Halorhodospira halophila: one gene and its partner. The protein of the gene in region 2 interacts with the protein of the main gene of each other region in a pairwise test. Links are inferred from orthologs where the notes say so. Each region holds a gene or a part of one and is shown on either strand. Other genes may lie near its edges. The genes, in order: gyrA and gyrB.

What was found.
Region 1: the proteins of gyrB (region 2) and gyrA interact in binary tests that used the Escherichia coli proteins (3 or more experiments, as listed by UniProt). The link is inferred for Halorhodospira halophila from one-to-one orthologs.

Annotation. Positions count from the first base shown.
Region 1 is NZ_NHSN01000009.1:98,943-106,458, forward strand. The notes cover bases 1,654-4,832. They hold gyrA (DNA gyrase subunit A), read right to left. Parts: upstream 4,435-4,832; coding sequence 1,873-4,434; downstream 1,654-1,872. Other genes in these bases: serC (3-phosphoserine/phosphohydroxythreonine transaminase), read right to left, coding at 1,654-1,798; CCR79_RS03285 (potassium/proton antiporter), read left to right, coding at 4,516-4,832. Also shown: CCR79_RS03270 (phosphoglycerate dehydrogenase), read right to left, coding at 1-713; more of serC, read right to left, coding at 719-1,653; more of CCR79_RS03285, read left to right, coding at 4,833-6,243; mtnA (S-methyl-5-thioribose-1-phosphate isomerase), read right to left, coding at 6,513-7,516. UniProt on the Escherichia coli protein: A type II topoisomerase that negatively supercoils closed circular double-stranded (ds) DNA in an ATP-dependent manner to maintain chromosomes in an underwound state.
Region 2 is NZ_NHSN01000017.1:196,532-203,933, forward strand. The notes cover bases 4,338-7,402. They hold gyrB (DNA topoisomerase (ATP-hydrolyzing) subunit B), read right to left. Parts: upstream 7,050-7,402; coding sequence 4,626-7,049; downstream 4,338-4,625. Other genes in these bases: CCR79_RS06910 (lysophospholipid acyltransferase family protein), read left to right, coding at 4,338-4,559; recF (DNA replication/repair protein RecF), read right to left, coding at 7,108-7,402. In the rest of the region: CCR79_RS06890 (tRNA (5-methylaminomethyl-2-thiouridylate)-methyltransferase), read right to left, coding at 1-131; glyQ (glycine--tRNA ligase subunit alpha), read left to right, coding at 263-1,177; glyS (glycine--tRNA ligase subunit beta), read left to right, coding at 1,170-3,260; gmhB (D-glycero-beta-D-manno-heptose 1,7-bisphosphate 7-phosphatase), read left to right, coding at 3,271-3,816; more of CCR79_RS06910, read left to right, coding at 3,813-4,337. UniProt on the Escherichia coli protein: DNA gyrase negatively supercoils closed circular double-stranded DNA in an ATP-dependent manner to maintain chromosomes in an underwound state.

The DNA of each region.
Region 1 (7,516 bases), on a different replicon or contig from region 2:
CCCTCATCCACCACCTCGGCGCGCGAGAAGTTGAGCAGCGTAGCCCCCTGGCGGGCCTGGGCCAGGCGCGAGGCATTGATCAGCCCCCGGGTGGCGTCGATCAGCGGCACGTGGATGGTGATCATGTCCGAGCGCGCCATGACATCGCCCACACTGTGCGCCGCCTCGACCCCGGAGTCCAGGGCCCAGGCGGCATCCACGGTGATCTGCGGGTCGAAACCGACGACCTTCATGCCCAGGGCCCGGGCGGTATTGGCCACCTGGACGCCGATGGCGCCGAGGCCAACCACGCCCAGGGTGCGCCCGGGCAGCTCAAAGCCGACGAAGCGCTTCTTGTTGGCCTCCATGGCCTCATGCAGCTCGGCGTCGCTGCCCTGCAGGCCCCGGGCATACTCCCAGGCCGGACAGATGTTGCGCGCGGCCAGGAACAACCCGGCGATGACCAGCTCCTTAACCGCGTTGGCGTTGGCACCCGGGGCATTGAACACCGGCACGCCGCGCTCGGTCATGTCCCCGACCGGGATGTTGTTGACGCCCGCCCCGGCGCGGCCGATGGCCACCACGGAATCGGGAACCTCCTGGCCGTGCAGGTCGGCGGAACGGACCAGGATGGCGTCCGGGTGCGCGATGTCCGAGGAGGTCTCGAAACGCTCGCGGGGCAGCCGGTCCAGGCCCTTCACCGAGATGTTGTTCAGCGTGAGGATGCGGTACATGGGATTCACCCGTTTCGCCTCTCGAAGTCGGCCATGAACTCGATCAGCCGGTCGACACCGGCTTCGGGCATGGCGTTGTAGATCGAGGCCCGCATGCCACCCACCGAGCGGTGCCCCTTGAGGGTGGTCAGACCGGCCGCCTCGGCCTCCTCGAGGAAGGTCTTGTCGAGGCTGTCGTCGGCGAGCACGAAGGGTACGTTCATCCACGAGCGCGCCTGCGGGTCCACCGGGTTGCTGTAAAAGCCGGAACCGTCGATGGCGTCGTAGAGCTTCTGCGCCTTGCGGTGGTTGATCTCGGCCATCGCCTCGAGCCCGCCGAGCTCCTTGAGCCACTGGAAGACCAGCCCGGCAATGTAGAGCGGATAGGTGGCCGGCGTATTGAGCATGGAGTCGGCGTCGACCTGCTGCTTGTAGTCCCAGACCGTGGGGGTCTGCGGCATCGCCTGGCCGATCAGGTCCTCGCGGACGATGACCAGGGTCACGCCGGCCGGGCCGATGTTCTTCTGCGCCCCGGCGTAGATCAGGCCGTAGCGGCTGACGTCGATGGGCCGCGACAGCAGCGTCGAGGACATGTCGGCGACCAGCGGCTTGTCCCCGACGTCCGGCAGCCAGTGGAACTCCACGCCGCTGATCGTCTCGTTGGGGGTGAAGTGGACGTAGGCGGCGTCGTCGGAAAGCTGCCACTGCGACTGCGGCGGGATGTGCATCATGTCCGGCTCGCCGGAGGCGGCGACGTTAACGTCGCAGAACTTCTTCGCCTCGGCGATGGCCTTCTTGGACCACTGCCCGGTGTAGATGTAGTCGGCGCGCTGCCCGCCACGGAGCAGGTTCATCGGAATGGCCGAGAACTGGCCAGTAGCACCGCCCTGGAGAAAGAGCACCTTATAGTTGTCCGGGATCTGCAGCAGTTCCCGCAGGTCGGCCTCGGCCTTCTCGGCGATGGAGACGTACGCCTTGCCACGGTGGCTCATCTCCATGACCGACATGCCGGTGCCGTGCCAGTCGAGCATCTCGTCGGCGGCCTGGCGCATCACCGCCTCGGGGAGCATGGCCGGACCGGCGCTGAAGTTGAAGACTCTACTCATGCGGTGATCCTCGGTTGCGAAACACGAATTCCCGGGGCCCCGGGCGGCGCTGCCGCCCGGCGGCCCGCGACTCCCTAGGCCTCGGGCGCCTCCGGCGCCTCCGTCTCGGCCAGCCCCTCGACCCGCTCGAGGCCGACCAGCTGCTCATCCTCGTCGAGGCTGATGAGTTTCACCCCCTGGGTGTTGCGCCCGACCCGCGAGACATCGGCCACCGGGGTGCGCACCAGCGTACCGCTGCGGCTGACCAGCATGATCTCGTCGTCCTCGGCGGCCTGCACGGCACCGACCACCCGGCCGTTGCGCTCGGTGGTGCGGATGCAGATCACGCCCATGCCGCCCCGACCCCGCCGCGGGTAGTCGGCCACCGGGGTGCGCTTGCCGTAGCCGTGCTCGGTGGCGGTGAGGATATCCCCCTCGCCGAGGATCAGCAGCGCGATCACCCGCTGGCCGGATTCCAGGCGGATGCCGCGCACGCCGCCGGCGGTCCGGCCCATGGCACGAACATCCGACTCGTGGAAGCGCAGCGCCTTGCCCGCGTCGGAGAGCAGCATCACCTCGCGATCGCCGTTGGTGATCTCGGCATCCACCAGGGTGTCGTCACCGCGCAGCTCCAGGGCGATGATGCCGCTGGAGCGCGGCCGCGAGAAGTGCGACAGGGGCGTCTTTTTGACCGTGCCGTTGCGCGTGGCCATGAAGACGAAGTGGTTCTCGTCGAACTCGCGCACGGGGACGACGGCGTTGATGCGCTCATCCTCCTCAAGGGGCAACAGGTTGACCATCGGCCGCCCGCGCGAGGTGCGGCTGCCCTGCGGCAGCTCGTAGACCTTGCGCCAGTAGCACTTGCCGGTGCTCGAGAAGCACAGCAGCGTGTCGTGGGTGTTGGCGATGAACAGCTTGTCGATGAAGTCCTCGTTCTTCATCGCGGTGGCGCTCTTGCCCCGGCCGCCGCGGCGCTGCGCGCGGTAGCCGTCCAGCGGCTGCGCCTTGACGTAGCCGTGGTGCGAGAGCGTGACCACCATGTCCTCCTCGCTGATCAGATCCTCCAGCGAGAGCTCGGCGGTATCCTCGCGGATCTCGGTCTTGCGCTCGTCGCCGTACTGATCCCGGATCGCCACCAGTTCCTCGCGGATGACCTCCATCAGCCGCTCGCCGCTGTCGAGGATGTGGATCAGCTCGGCGATCCGCTCGAGGAGGTTGCTGTACTCCTCGACGATCTTGTCCTGCTCCATGGCCGTCAGGCGGTGCAGGCGCAGGTCGAGGATCGCCTGGGCCTGCGCCTCGGAGAGGCGGTAGATGCCCGAGTCGGCATCGAGACCGAAGTGATCGGCCAGCTCCTCCGGGCGCGTGGCGGCGGCCCCGGCGCGCTCGAGCATCTCGGTAACCACCCCGGGGCGCCAGTCCCGGGCGACCAGCTCGGCCTTGGCCTCCGCCGGCCCCGAAGAGCCCTTGATCAGCGCGATGACCTCGTCGATGTTGGCCAGGGCGACCGCCAGCCCCTCGAGCACGTGGGCGCGCTCGCGGGCCTTGCGCAGCTCGTAGATGGTGCGCCGGGTGACCACCTCGCGGCGGTGACGGATGAATGCTTCGAGCACCTGCCGGAGGTTGAGCGTACGCGGCTGGCCCTCGTGCAGCGCCACCATGTTGATGCCGAAGACCGTCTGCATCTGCGTGTGGCGATAGAGGTTGTTGAGCACGATCTCACCGGCCTCGCCGCGCTTGAGCTCGAGGACGATGCGGATGCCTTCCTTGTCCGATTCATCGCGCAGCTCGGAGATGCCCTCGAGGCGGCGCTCCTTGACCAGCTCGGCGATCTTCTCGACCAGCCGCGCCTTGTTGACCTGATAGGGCAATTCGGTGACCACGATGCGCTCGCGGTCCGCGGTCATCTCCTCGACCTCGGCACGGGCGCGCAGGACCATGCGCCCACGACCGGTGCGGAAGGCCTGATGGATGCCGGCGGTACCGAAGATGATGCCGCCGGTGGGTAGGTCCGGGGCCGGAACATACTCGATGAGCGACTCGACGGGCAGCTCCGGGTCGTCGACCAGGGCCACGCAGGCGTCGATCACCTCGCGCAGGTTGTGCGGCGGGATGTTGGTGGCCATGCCCACGGCGATGCCGGAGCCGCCGTTGATGAGCAGGTTGGGCAGACGCGTCGGCAGCACGTGGGGCTCTTGCTCGGAGCCGTCGTAGTTGTCGACGAAGTCCACCGTCTCCTTGTCGATGTCGGCGAGCAGCTCGTGCGCCAGGCGCGCCATGCGCACCTCGGTGTAGCGCATCGCTGCCGGCGAGTCGCCGTCGATGGAGCCGAAGTTGCCCTGGCCGTCCACCAGCCGGTAGCGCATGCTGAAGGTCTGGGCCAGGCGCACAATGGTGTCGTAGACCGCGGCATCACCGTGGGGGTGGTACTTACCGATGACGTCACCGACCACACGCGCCGACTTCTTATACGGCTTGTTGTAGTCGTTGCCCAGTTCGCGCATGGCGTAGAGGACACGCCGGTGCACGGGCTTGAGGCCGTCGCGGACATCGGGAAGGGCACGCCCGACGATTACGCTCATGGCGTAATCGAGGTACGACTGCCGCATCTCGTCTTCGAGGTTTACAGGGAGGATCTCGCGGGCAACGCCGGTCATGCGCTCTTCTCAAGACTCTCCAGGGGAAAAGGTCGATGGTACCATACCGCCGCCCAACCGGGAGCGCAGGGAGCCGTCCGCTTGGACCTGACCAATCAACTTATCCTGTTCGGCGCCGCACTGCTGCTGGTGAGCATCCTCGCCAGCGTGGTCTCGGACCGCGTCGGCGCCCCGATGCTGCTGGTCTTCCTGGCCATCGGCATGCTCCTCGGTGAAGAGGGGCTGTTCGGGATCGACTTCGACGACATTCAGGCCGCCCATCTGATCGGCAGCCTGGCGCTGGCCATCATCCTCTTCGACGGCGGCCTGCGCACCCAGGCCTCCACCTTCCGGGTGGCCCTCAAACCGGCGCTCACCCTGGCCACCGTGGGCGTGATCATCACCGCCGGCATCACCGGCGGGGTGCTGGCCTGGGCCTTCGACCTCGACTGGAAACAGGGCCTGCTGATCGGCGCCATCGTCGGCTCCACCGACGCGGCGGCCGTCTTCGGACTGCTCCACGCCCGCGGACTGGAGCTCAAGCAGCGCGTGGCCGCCACGCTGGAGATCGAATCGGGCTCCAACGATCCGATGGCGATCTTTCTGACCATCATGCTGGTCGAGATCCTCGTCCAGCAGCCGGATCTGCTCGCCGCCGCCGCGGCGCTCGAGTTCGTCCAGCAGCTCGGCCTCGGCGCCGCCTTCGGCGCCCTCGGCGGCCTCACCCTGGCCTGGCTGATCAACCGCATCAACCTGACACCCGGGCTCTACCCCCTGCTGGCGCTCGGCGGCGGCCTGGCCATCTTCGGCGGGGCCGCGGTCCTCGGCGGCAGCGGCTTCCTGGCCGTCTACCTGGCCGGGCTGATCGCCGGCAATCGGCGGCTGCAGGCGGCGCAGAACATCCGCCGCTTCCACGACGGTTTCGCTTGGCTGGCGCAGATCACCATGTTCGTGGTGCTCGGGCTGCTGGTCACGCCCTCGGAGCTGCTACCCGTTGCCGCCCAGGGCCTGCTCGCCGCCGCGGTGCTGATCCTGGTCGCCCGCCCCCTGGCGGTCTTCGCCTGCCTGGCCCCCTTCCGGTTCCCCTGGCGCGAGCAACTGTTCATCTCGTGGGTGGGCCTGCGCGGCGCGGTGCCCATCATCCTCGGGCTCTTCCCGCTGCTGGCCGGGATTGAGCAGGCGGAGCTGTTCTTCAACGTGGCCTTCTTCGTGGTGCTGGTCTCGCTGGTGGTTCAGGGCTGGACCATCGCGCCGGCGGCGCGGCTGCTCGGCCTTGAGGTGCCGCCGGACAGTGGCGCCACCCAGCGTCAGGTGATCGACGTCCCGCACCAGACCGACTACGCGTTCATCGCCTACCGGATCACCGAGAGTTCGCCGGCGCTCTACGAGCCGATCAACCGGCTCAACCTGCCGTCATCGGCCCAGCCGGTGGCGCTGTTCCGCGAGGGCGAGGCGCTGCAACACCCAAGGCGCGAGGTGCTGCGCCCGCGGGACTATCTGTACCTGCTGGCCCTGCCCCGGGACATCGCGGATCTGGACCGCCTGTTCGTTGCTCCCAGCGGGCCGGCCTACCTGGCGGAGCAGCGCTTCTTCGGCGAGTTCACGCTGGACGGCTCGGCGCGGCTGGGGGACATCGCCACCGCCTACGGCATCTCCATGCCCAGCGGTGCCCGGCCGGAGCAGTCGCTGAGCGACTATCTGCTGTGGATCTTCAACAACCGGGCGGTGGTCGGTGACCGGGTGCGGATCGACAATCTGCAGTTCACCATCCGGGAGATCCAGGATGGGCGCATCGCCAAGGTGGGCATGCGCATCGGGCAACGGAGCTGAACGGTACCCTGGGCGCCCGCCCCCGAACCGGCCCCGCGTCCGCCGGGGGCTGATCGGGCTCGCCGAACGCGCCCCTGCGGGGTTCCCTGTGCTGCTCGCCCGCGCAGGGCCGCGCGCAAAGGAACGGCGCTGACGCGCCGTTCTGCGCTGCGCGCTGACCAGCGCGAACCGGGAAAGGTTCGCGCTGGCCCCCTGCTTGGGCTGCGCTGCTCGGCGCGTTCGGAATGCGCCCGCTCAGCCCCCGGCGGATGCGGGGCCGCTTTGGCGACTCAGCCAGCGCCCTCGAGCAGGCGGGCCATGCCGTCGGCGTCCGGCTGATGGACCACACCGCGCTCGGTGACGATGACATCCACCAGCTCCGCCGGCGTGACATCGAAGACCGGATTCCAGGCGCCGACCCCCTCGGCCTTCGGCGCGACCCGGTGACCGCCGGCATAGAGGACCTCGCGGGCGTCCCGCGTCTCGATGGGGATCTGCTCGCCGGTGGCCGTCTGCGGATCGATGGTCGAGGTGGGAGCCACCACCATGAATCGCACCCCGTGCTGGCGCGCCGCCAGGGCCACGGCGTAGGTGCCGATCTTGTTGGCCACGTCCCCGTTGGCTGCAATGCGATCGGCACCGACGATCGCCCAGTGCACCTGTCCGGTGCGCATCAGGGCAGCCGCGGCGCCGTCGGCCAGCAGCTCCACCGGGATGCCGTCGGCGGCCAACTCCCAGGCGGTCAACCGAGCCCCCTGCAGCCACGGCCGGGTCTCGTCGGCGAAGACGCGCTCGATTCGGCCATCCGCCCAGGCGGTGCGGATCACGCCCAGCGCCGTGCCCAACCCGCCAGTGGCCAGCGAGCCGGTATTGCAGTGGGTGAGCACCCCGCTGCCCGGCTGGATCAGCCCGGCGCCGGAGCGGCCCATGCGCTGGTTGGCTGCAACATCCTCGGCGTGGATGGCGTGGGCCTCGGCAAGCAGGGCCGACGCCGGATCCTCGTCCTCCGACAGCCGCGAGGCGCAGGTCTCCATGCGCGCCAGGGCCCAGGCGAGGTTGACGGCCGTCGGCCGCGAGCGGCGCAGGGCATCCAGATCCTCGGCCATACCAGCCTGCCACCCGGCGCCGTGGGTTCGCCAAGCCGCAGCACCGGCCAGGGCCGCACCATAGCCGGCGGCCACACCGATCGCCGGCGCGCCACGCACCACCATGTCGGTGATCGCCTGGGCGACGGCCGCAGCGTCGGTGCAGCAGACGTACTGTTCCTGACCGGGCAGCAGACGCTGATCGAGCA
Region 2 (7,402 bases):
CCCTCGACGCAGAAGCCGGTGTAGAAATTGATCCCCTCCACGTGGACACCCTGGTCCTGGACCACGCGGGCGGCCAGCATGGAATCGAGACCCCCGGAGATGAGCGCGACGGCTTTCGGTTGCTCGGGCATGACACGCAACTGTATCGGAGTGGAGGGAGAATTCTACCAAAACGGTCGTTGAGCCCGTGCAAGTGCCCGGACCGGATCGCTATACTGCGCCGCTACTGCGCACTGAGCCGACGGGATCAACGGAGGCGAGCTTGGCCGAGCTACCGCGGGATTTTCAGGAACTCATCCTCAACCTGCAGCAGTACTGGGCCCGACAGGGCTGCGTGGTGCTGCAGCCACTGGATATGGAAGTGGGCGCGGGGACCTTCCACCCGGCGACCTTCCTGCGCGCCATGGGCCCCGAGCCCTGGCACGCCGCCTACGTCCAGCCGTCACGCCGGCCTACGGACGGGCGCTACGGTGACAACCCCAACCGCCTGCAGCATTACTATCAGTTCCAGGTGGTTCTTAAGCCGTCGCCGGCGGATTTTCAGGAGCGCTACCTCGGCTCGCTGGAGCAGCTCGGCATCGACCCGCAGATCCACGACATCCGCTTCGTCGAGGACGACTGGGAGTCACCGACCCTCGGGGCCTGGGGCCTGGGCTGGGAGGTCTGGCTCAACGGCATGGAGATCACCCAGTTCACCTATTTCCAACAGGTGGGCGGACTCGACTGCCGGCCAGTGATGGGCGAGATCACCTACGGGCTCGAGCGCATCGCCATGTATCTGCAGAACGTGGAGAGCGTCTACGACCTGATTTGGACGCACACCGATGCGGGGCCGGTCACCTACGGCGACGTCTTCCTGCAGAACGAGCGCGAGCAGTCGGCATACAACTTCGAGCAGGCCCCCGTGGAGGCGCTGCTCGAGGCCTTTCGGCACCAGGAACAGGAGTGCCAACGCCTGGTCGAGGTAGGGCTGCCGCTGCCGGCCTACGAGCAGGTCCTGAAGGCCTCGCACACCTTCAACCTGCTCGACGCACGGGGCGCCATCTCGGTCACCGAGCGCCAGGGCTACATCCTGCGGGTGCGCAATCTGGCCCGCACCGTGGCGCAGGGCTACTACCAGTCGCGCGAGGAGCTTGGCTTTCCGCTGCTGCAGGATAAGGAGTCCACCCATGGCTGAACGCCGCCCCCTGCTCATCGAAATCGGTACCGAGGAACTGCCGCCGAAGGCCCTGCAGCGGCTGATGACCGCCTTCCGGGATGACCTCGCCGGCGCCCTGGAGGAGCAGCGCCTGCAGCCGCAGGGGGTGCAGGCGTTCGCCACCCCGCGGCGACTGGCGGTGCGCATTGAGGCCGTGGACACCCGCCAGGCCGACGAACGGATCGAGCGGCTCGGGCCCCGGCTTGACGCCGCCCAAGATGCCGATGGCAATCCCACCAAGGCTGCAGAGGGGTTTGCGCGCTCCTGCGGCGTCAGCGTCGAAGACCTGGAGAGCGTTGACACCGACAAGGGCCCACGGCTGGTCTGGCGCGGGGTCCAACCGGGCGAGGCCGCCGAGGCGATCATCCCCGGGCTGGTGGAGACCGCGCTCGGAAGACTGCCGATTCCCAAGCGCATGCGCTGGGGCAGCGGCGAGGTCGAGTTCGTACGGCCCATCCACTGGACGGTGGCGCTGCTCGGCGAGGCGGTGATCCCCGGTAGCATTCTCGGCATTCCCACCGGGCGGACCACATATGGCCACCGCTTCCACGGCCGGGGTCGCAGCGGGATCGACCTCCCCGAGCCCGGCGTCTACGAGCAATTGCTCGAGGAGGAAGGACGGGTCGTGGCGGACTTCGCCGATCGTCGGCGTCGCGTCGAGGCGGGTGTGCGCCAGGAGGCCGAGCGTGCCGGCGGCACACCGGTGGGTGACGAGGCGCTACTCGACGAGGTGACGGGCCTTGTGGAGTGGCCGGTGGCACTCTCCGGCGACTTCGACCAACGCTTCTTGGCGATGCCCGAAGAGGCCCTCATCTCCAGCATGCAGGGACACCAACGCTGCTTCCCGGTGCGCGGTGCCGAGGGCCGACTGCTGGCAAGCTTCATCACGGTGGCCAACATCGACAGCCGCGACCCGCAGCAGGTCCGCCACGGCAATGAACGGGTGATCCGGCCCCGCCTGGCGGACGCCGAGTTCTTCTGGCGGCAGGACCGGCGCCTGCCCCTGGGCGAGCGGCTCGAGCAGCTGCAGCACGTAGTCTTCCACCGCCGCCTGGGCGATCTGCGCGCACGCAGCGAGCGAATCAGCCGTCTGGCGGAGCGGGTCACCGGGCAGATCGGTGCGGATGCCGATGCGGCAGGCCGCGCCGGGCTGCTGGCCAAGTGCGATCTCGTCACCGAGATGGTCGACGAGTTCCCTGAGCTGCAGGGGATCATGGGTGGCCACTACGCGCGGGCCGACGGCGAGGGCGAGGCCGTGGCGGCGGCCATCGGCGCCCACTATCGGCCGGCCTTTGCCGGTGATGCCCTGCCTCACACGCCGGAGGGGCAGGCTGTCAGCATCGCCGACCGCATCGATACCCTAGTCGGCATCTTCGCCGCCGACGGCCCGCCCTCGGCGGACAAAGATCCCTTCGGCTTGCGCCGGGCGGCCATCGGCCTGCTCCGCTGCCTGATCGAGGGCGGCCATGACCTCTCGCTGCGCGAGCTGCTGGACACCGCCGCCGGGATGATCGCCGACGAGTGCGGGGTGGCGACCGACGGCATCGCCGAACAGGTCGCTGGCTTCTGTCACGAGCGGCTCCGGGGCTACTACGCCGAGCGGGGCTACGCCGCCGAGGTGTTCGAGGCGGTGGCCGCCGTCGAACCGGCTTCGCCTCTGGATTTCCACCGCCGCCTGGCGGCCTGTTCGGCGTTCCGCGAGCGCGCCGAAGCACAGACCCTGGGCGAGGCGAACAAGCGCATCGGCAATATCCTGCGCCGTGCCGGACTCGATCCTCAAACGCGGCCGGAGGCCGTGGCCGCCGGCGATGAGCCGGCCGAACAGGCACTGGCCGAGGCCCTGCGGGGGGCGTGGGCGGAGGCTCATCCATGCATCGAAGCGGCCGATTACGGCGCAGCGCTCACCGCTCTGGCAGGCCTGCACGAGCCCGTCGACCGATTCTTCACTGATGTCATGGTGATGGCCGACGACGAAGCGGTGCGCCAGCGCCGGCTGGAGCTCCTCGGGGCCGTCCGGCACGCCTTCCGCGCGGTGGCCGACCTCTCCCACCTGCCGGGCTGAAGCCGCCGTTATGCCGTGGCTCATCCTGGATCGGGACGGTGTCATCAATCGCGACTCCGAGGCCTTCATCCGGACCCCGCAGGAGTGGGTACCGATCCCCGGCAGCATCGAGGCCATGGCCCGGCTCAGCCGGGCCGGCTGGCGGGTGGCCATCGCTACGAACCAGTCCGGTCTGGCCCGGGGACTGTTCGACGCAGCGACCCTGGAAGCCATCCACGCTAAGCTCGAGCAGGCCGTCTCTGCAGCCGGCGGCTGTATCGATGCGCTGGCGTACTGCCCGCACGGTCCTGGGGACGGGTGTACCTGTCGCAAGCCGGCCCCCGGACTGTACCGCGAACTGGCCGAACGGCTGGAGGAGCGGCTCGAGGGCGTACCCGTGATCGGCGACTCGGCGCGGGACCTGGAGGCCGCCGCCGCGGTCGGCGCACGACCGATCTTGGTACGCACCGGCAAGGGCGAGGAAACGTTGGCGCGGGGCGGGCTGCCGCCGGGGACGGAGATCCACGCCGACCTGGCCGCAGCGGCGGCGCGTCTGCTCGAGGAGGAGGAACCATGACAATCAAGGGCGGCACTCCACGCGAGTGGCTGGGCAGCAGCCTACACCTGGCCTTGATGGCTGTCACCGCCCCGATCTGGACCGTGCTGGGGCTGCTTACGTATCCCCTCGGCTACTGGTCGCGCTACCGCTTTCTTAGCGCCTGGGGGCTGGTGGTCATCGAGTCGGCGCGCTGGTTGTGCAGCCTCGATTATCGGGTGCAGGGACTGGAGAACCGCCCCGAGGGAGCCGCGGTGGTCATGGCCAAGCACCAATCGGCGTGGGAGACGCTAGCCCTACTGAAGTGGTTCTCGCCGCAGACGTGGGTGCTCAAGGAGTCATTGCTGCGCATCCCATTCTTCGGCTGGGGACTGCGGCTGCTCGAGCCGATCGCCATCGACCGCCAAGCCCGCGGCACCGCACGGCAACAGGTGATCGAACAGGGCACGGATCGGCTGCGGCGCGGGCGCTGGGTCATTATCTTCCCGGAAGGAACCCGGATCCCGCCAGGGCAGAAGGGCCGCTACCGCAGTGGCGGTGCCGAGCTGGCCATCCGGGCCGGGGTCCCGGTGGTGCCGGTGGCGCACAATGCCGGCTCGTTCTGGGGCCGTAACAGCCCGCTGCGGCGCAGCGGGCGGATCGAGGTTGTCATCGGTCCCCCTGTGGCCACCCAGGGCCGCAGCGCCGAGGAAATCACCGCGGAGGTCGAGGCCTGGATCGAGCGGCAGATGGTGGAGCTGGAGGGCCGGCCCCCGGACGGATAACCGCGCCGGGGGCGGCAACGCCCCGGCGCGGCCGCCCCGCCGTGGTCGCCGGGAGCGACCGCGGTATTAGACGTCGAGGTTGGAGACCGCCAGTGCGTTGCGCTCGATGAAGTCGCGCCGCGGCTCCACGTGATCCCCCATCAGCGTGGTGAAGATCTCGTCGGCGGCCACCGCGTCGTCGATGGTCACCCGCAGGAGGCGGCGGGTCTCCGGATTCATGGTGGTCTCCCAGAGCTGATCCGGATTCATCTCGCCCAGACCCTTGTAGCGCTGAATGGTCTGCCCGCGCTTGGCCTCCTCCATGAGCCAATCCACCGCCTCGCGGAGGCTGGCGACCGGTCTCCGCCGCTCGCCACGGAGCACCTCGGCGCCTTCGTGCAGGAGACCGTCGAGCAGCGAGGCGAGGGCCTTCAGCGTCTCGTACTCCGCCGAGAGGAAGAACTGCGGGTTAAAACGGTACTCCTGATCCAGGCCGTGGCGACGCCGGGTAACGACGGCTTCCTGGAAGCCCCCGTCGGGGCCGCGCTGGACCGTCACGCGGTAACGCATGCTGGCATCGGTGGCGGCTTCCACCCGCTCGACCAGCTGTTCGAACCACGCCTGCATGGCCGCGGCATCGGTGATGTCGTCCTCGCCGCGCGGGGCCAGGGTGGTCATCTGCTCGAGGATGGCCGGATCCCAGCGCCGTGAGACGTGCTCGATCAGCTCCATCGCCTCATAGTAACGACGGGCCAGCCGACCCAGGGCCTCGCCGGTGATCGGCGGGGCACCACCGCCGGGGTGGAGGGCGGCGCCGTCAAGGGCCAGCTCCAGCAGGTAATCGGTCAGCTCGCGCTCATCCTTGACGTAGTGTTCCTGCTTACCCCGCTTGATCTTGTACAGCGGGGGTTGGGCGATGTAGACGTTGCCGCGTTCGACCAACTCACGCATCTGCCGATAGAAGAAGGTCAGCAGCAGGGTGCGGATGTGCGAGCCGTCCACGTCGGCGTCGGTCATGATGATGATCCGATGGTAGCGCAGCTTATCCGGATCAAAGTCATCACGGCCGATGCCACAGCCGAGCGCGGTGATCAGGGTGCCCACCTCGGCGGAGGAGAGCATCTTGTCAAAACGCGCCTTCTCCACGTTGAGGATCTTGCCCTTGAGCGGCAGGATCGCCTGGGTGCGCCGGTCCCGTCCCTGTTTGGCAGAGCCGCCGGCGGAGTCGCCCTCCACTAGATAGATCTCCGACTTGGCCGGGTCGCGCTCCTGGCAGTCGGCGAGCTTGCCGGGCAGACCGGCGATGTCCAGGGCGTCCTTGCGCCGGGTCATCTCGCGGGCCTTGCGCGCCGCTTCGCGGGCGCGGCTGGCCTGGATGACCCGCTCGGCGATGGCGCGAGCCTCCGGCGGGTGCTCGGCGAGGAAGGTCTGCAGCGACTCCGAGAGCAGGGATTCGACAATCCCCTTCACCTCGGAGGAGACGAGCTTGTCCTTGGTCTGCGAGGAGAACTTGGGATCCGGCGCCTTGACCGAGACCACGGCGGTCAGCCCCTCGCGGACATCCTCGCCGCTCGGAGTGGACTTGAGCTTCTTCAGGTAGCCCTCGGTCTCCAGGTAACCGTTCACCGTACGAGTCAACGCCCCGCGGAAGCCGGCCAGGTGGGTGCCGCCGTCGCGCTGCGGAATGTTGTTGGTGAAACAGAAGATATTCTCCTGGTAGGAGTCGTTCCACTGCATCGCCACATCCACGCCGACGCCGTCTCGCCAGGCGGTGACGTAGAACACCGTCGGGTGCAGCGGGGTCTTGTTGCGGTTGAGGTGCTCCACGAAGGCGCGGATGCCGCCGGTGTACTCGAAGACGTCCTCTTTCTCGGTCCGCTCGTCCTTGAGGACGATGCGCACCCCGGGATTGAGGAAGGAGAGCTCCCGGAAGCGCTTGGCGAGGATGTCGTAGTTGTACTGGACCTCGGTGAAGACGGCCTCAGAGGGCTTGAAGGTGATGCGCGTACCGGTCTGCTCGGTCTCCCCGACGACCTTGAGCGAGGTGACCGGAGCACCGTCGGCATACTCCTGCACGTGGACCTTGCCATCGCGCTCGATGACCAGCCGCAGGCGCTCGGAGAGGGCGTTCACCACCGAGACACCGACGCCGTGCAGGCCGCCGGAGACCTTGTAGCTGTTGTCATCGAACTTACCCCCGGCGTGCAACACGGTCATGATGACCTGCGCCGCGGGGACGCCCTCCTCAGCATGGGTGTCCACCGGGATGCCGCGACCGTTGTCGGTCACGGTGACGGAATGATCCGCGTGGAGGGTGACGGTGATCTCGGAGCAGTGTCCGGCGAGGGCCTCGTCGATGGAGTTGTCGAGGACCTCGAAGACCATGTGGTGGAGGCCCGTGCCGTCGTCCGTATCGCCGATGTACATGCCCGGGCGCTTGCGGACGGCATCGAGCCCGCGCAGCACCTGAATGCTCTCGGAGTCGTACTGCGGCGTAATCTCCGTGGTCATCGATGATTCAGCCTCTCAAGGGGTGCGTCTGGACCGGGGGTCCGGCCGTAAAACGGCATTATACCATCGCTGACAGGCTGCCTTCGCGTACGTCGTACCAGTGGCCCGGGGGCAGATTGACCGGGAGGGCGTCGCCGTCGATGGCGGTCAGGAAGATCTGGGTCGGCTGATCGGTCACGGTGTGCAGCACCGTGCGCAAGTGCACCGGATCGAGTTCGGCAGGCAGATCATCGATCAGGAGCAGGGGCGCCAGACCCTGGCGTGCCCAGAGCTGAACTTCGGCGACCAGCAATGCGACGACCAGCAGCTTCTGCTGGCCCCGGGAAAGGGCGTCGGCGGCAGGGATGCGCTCG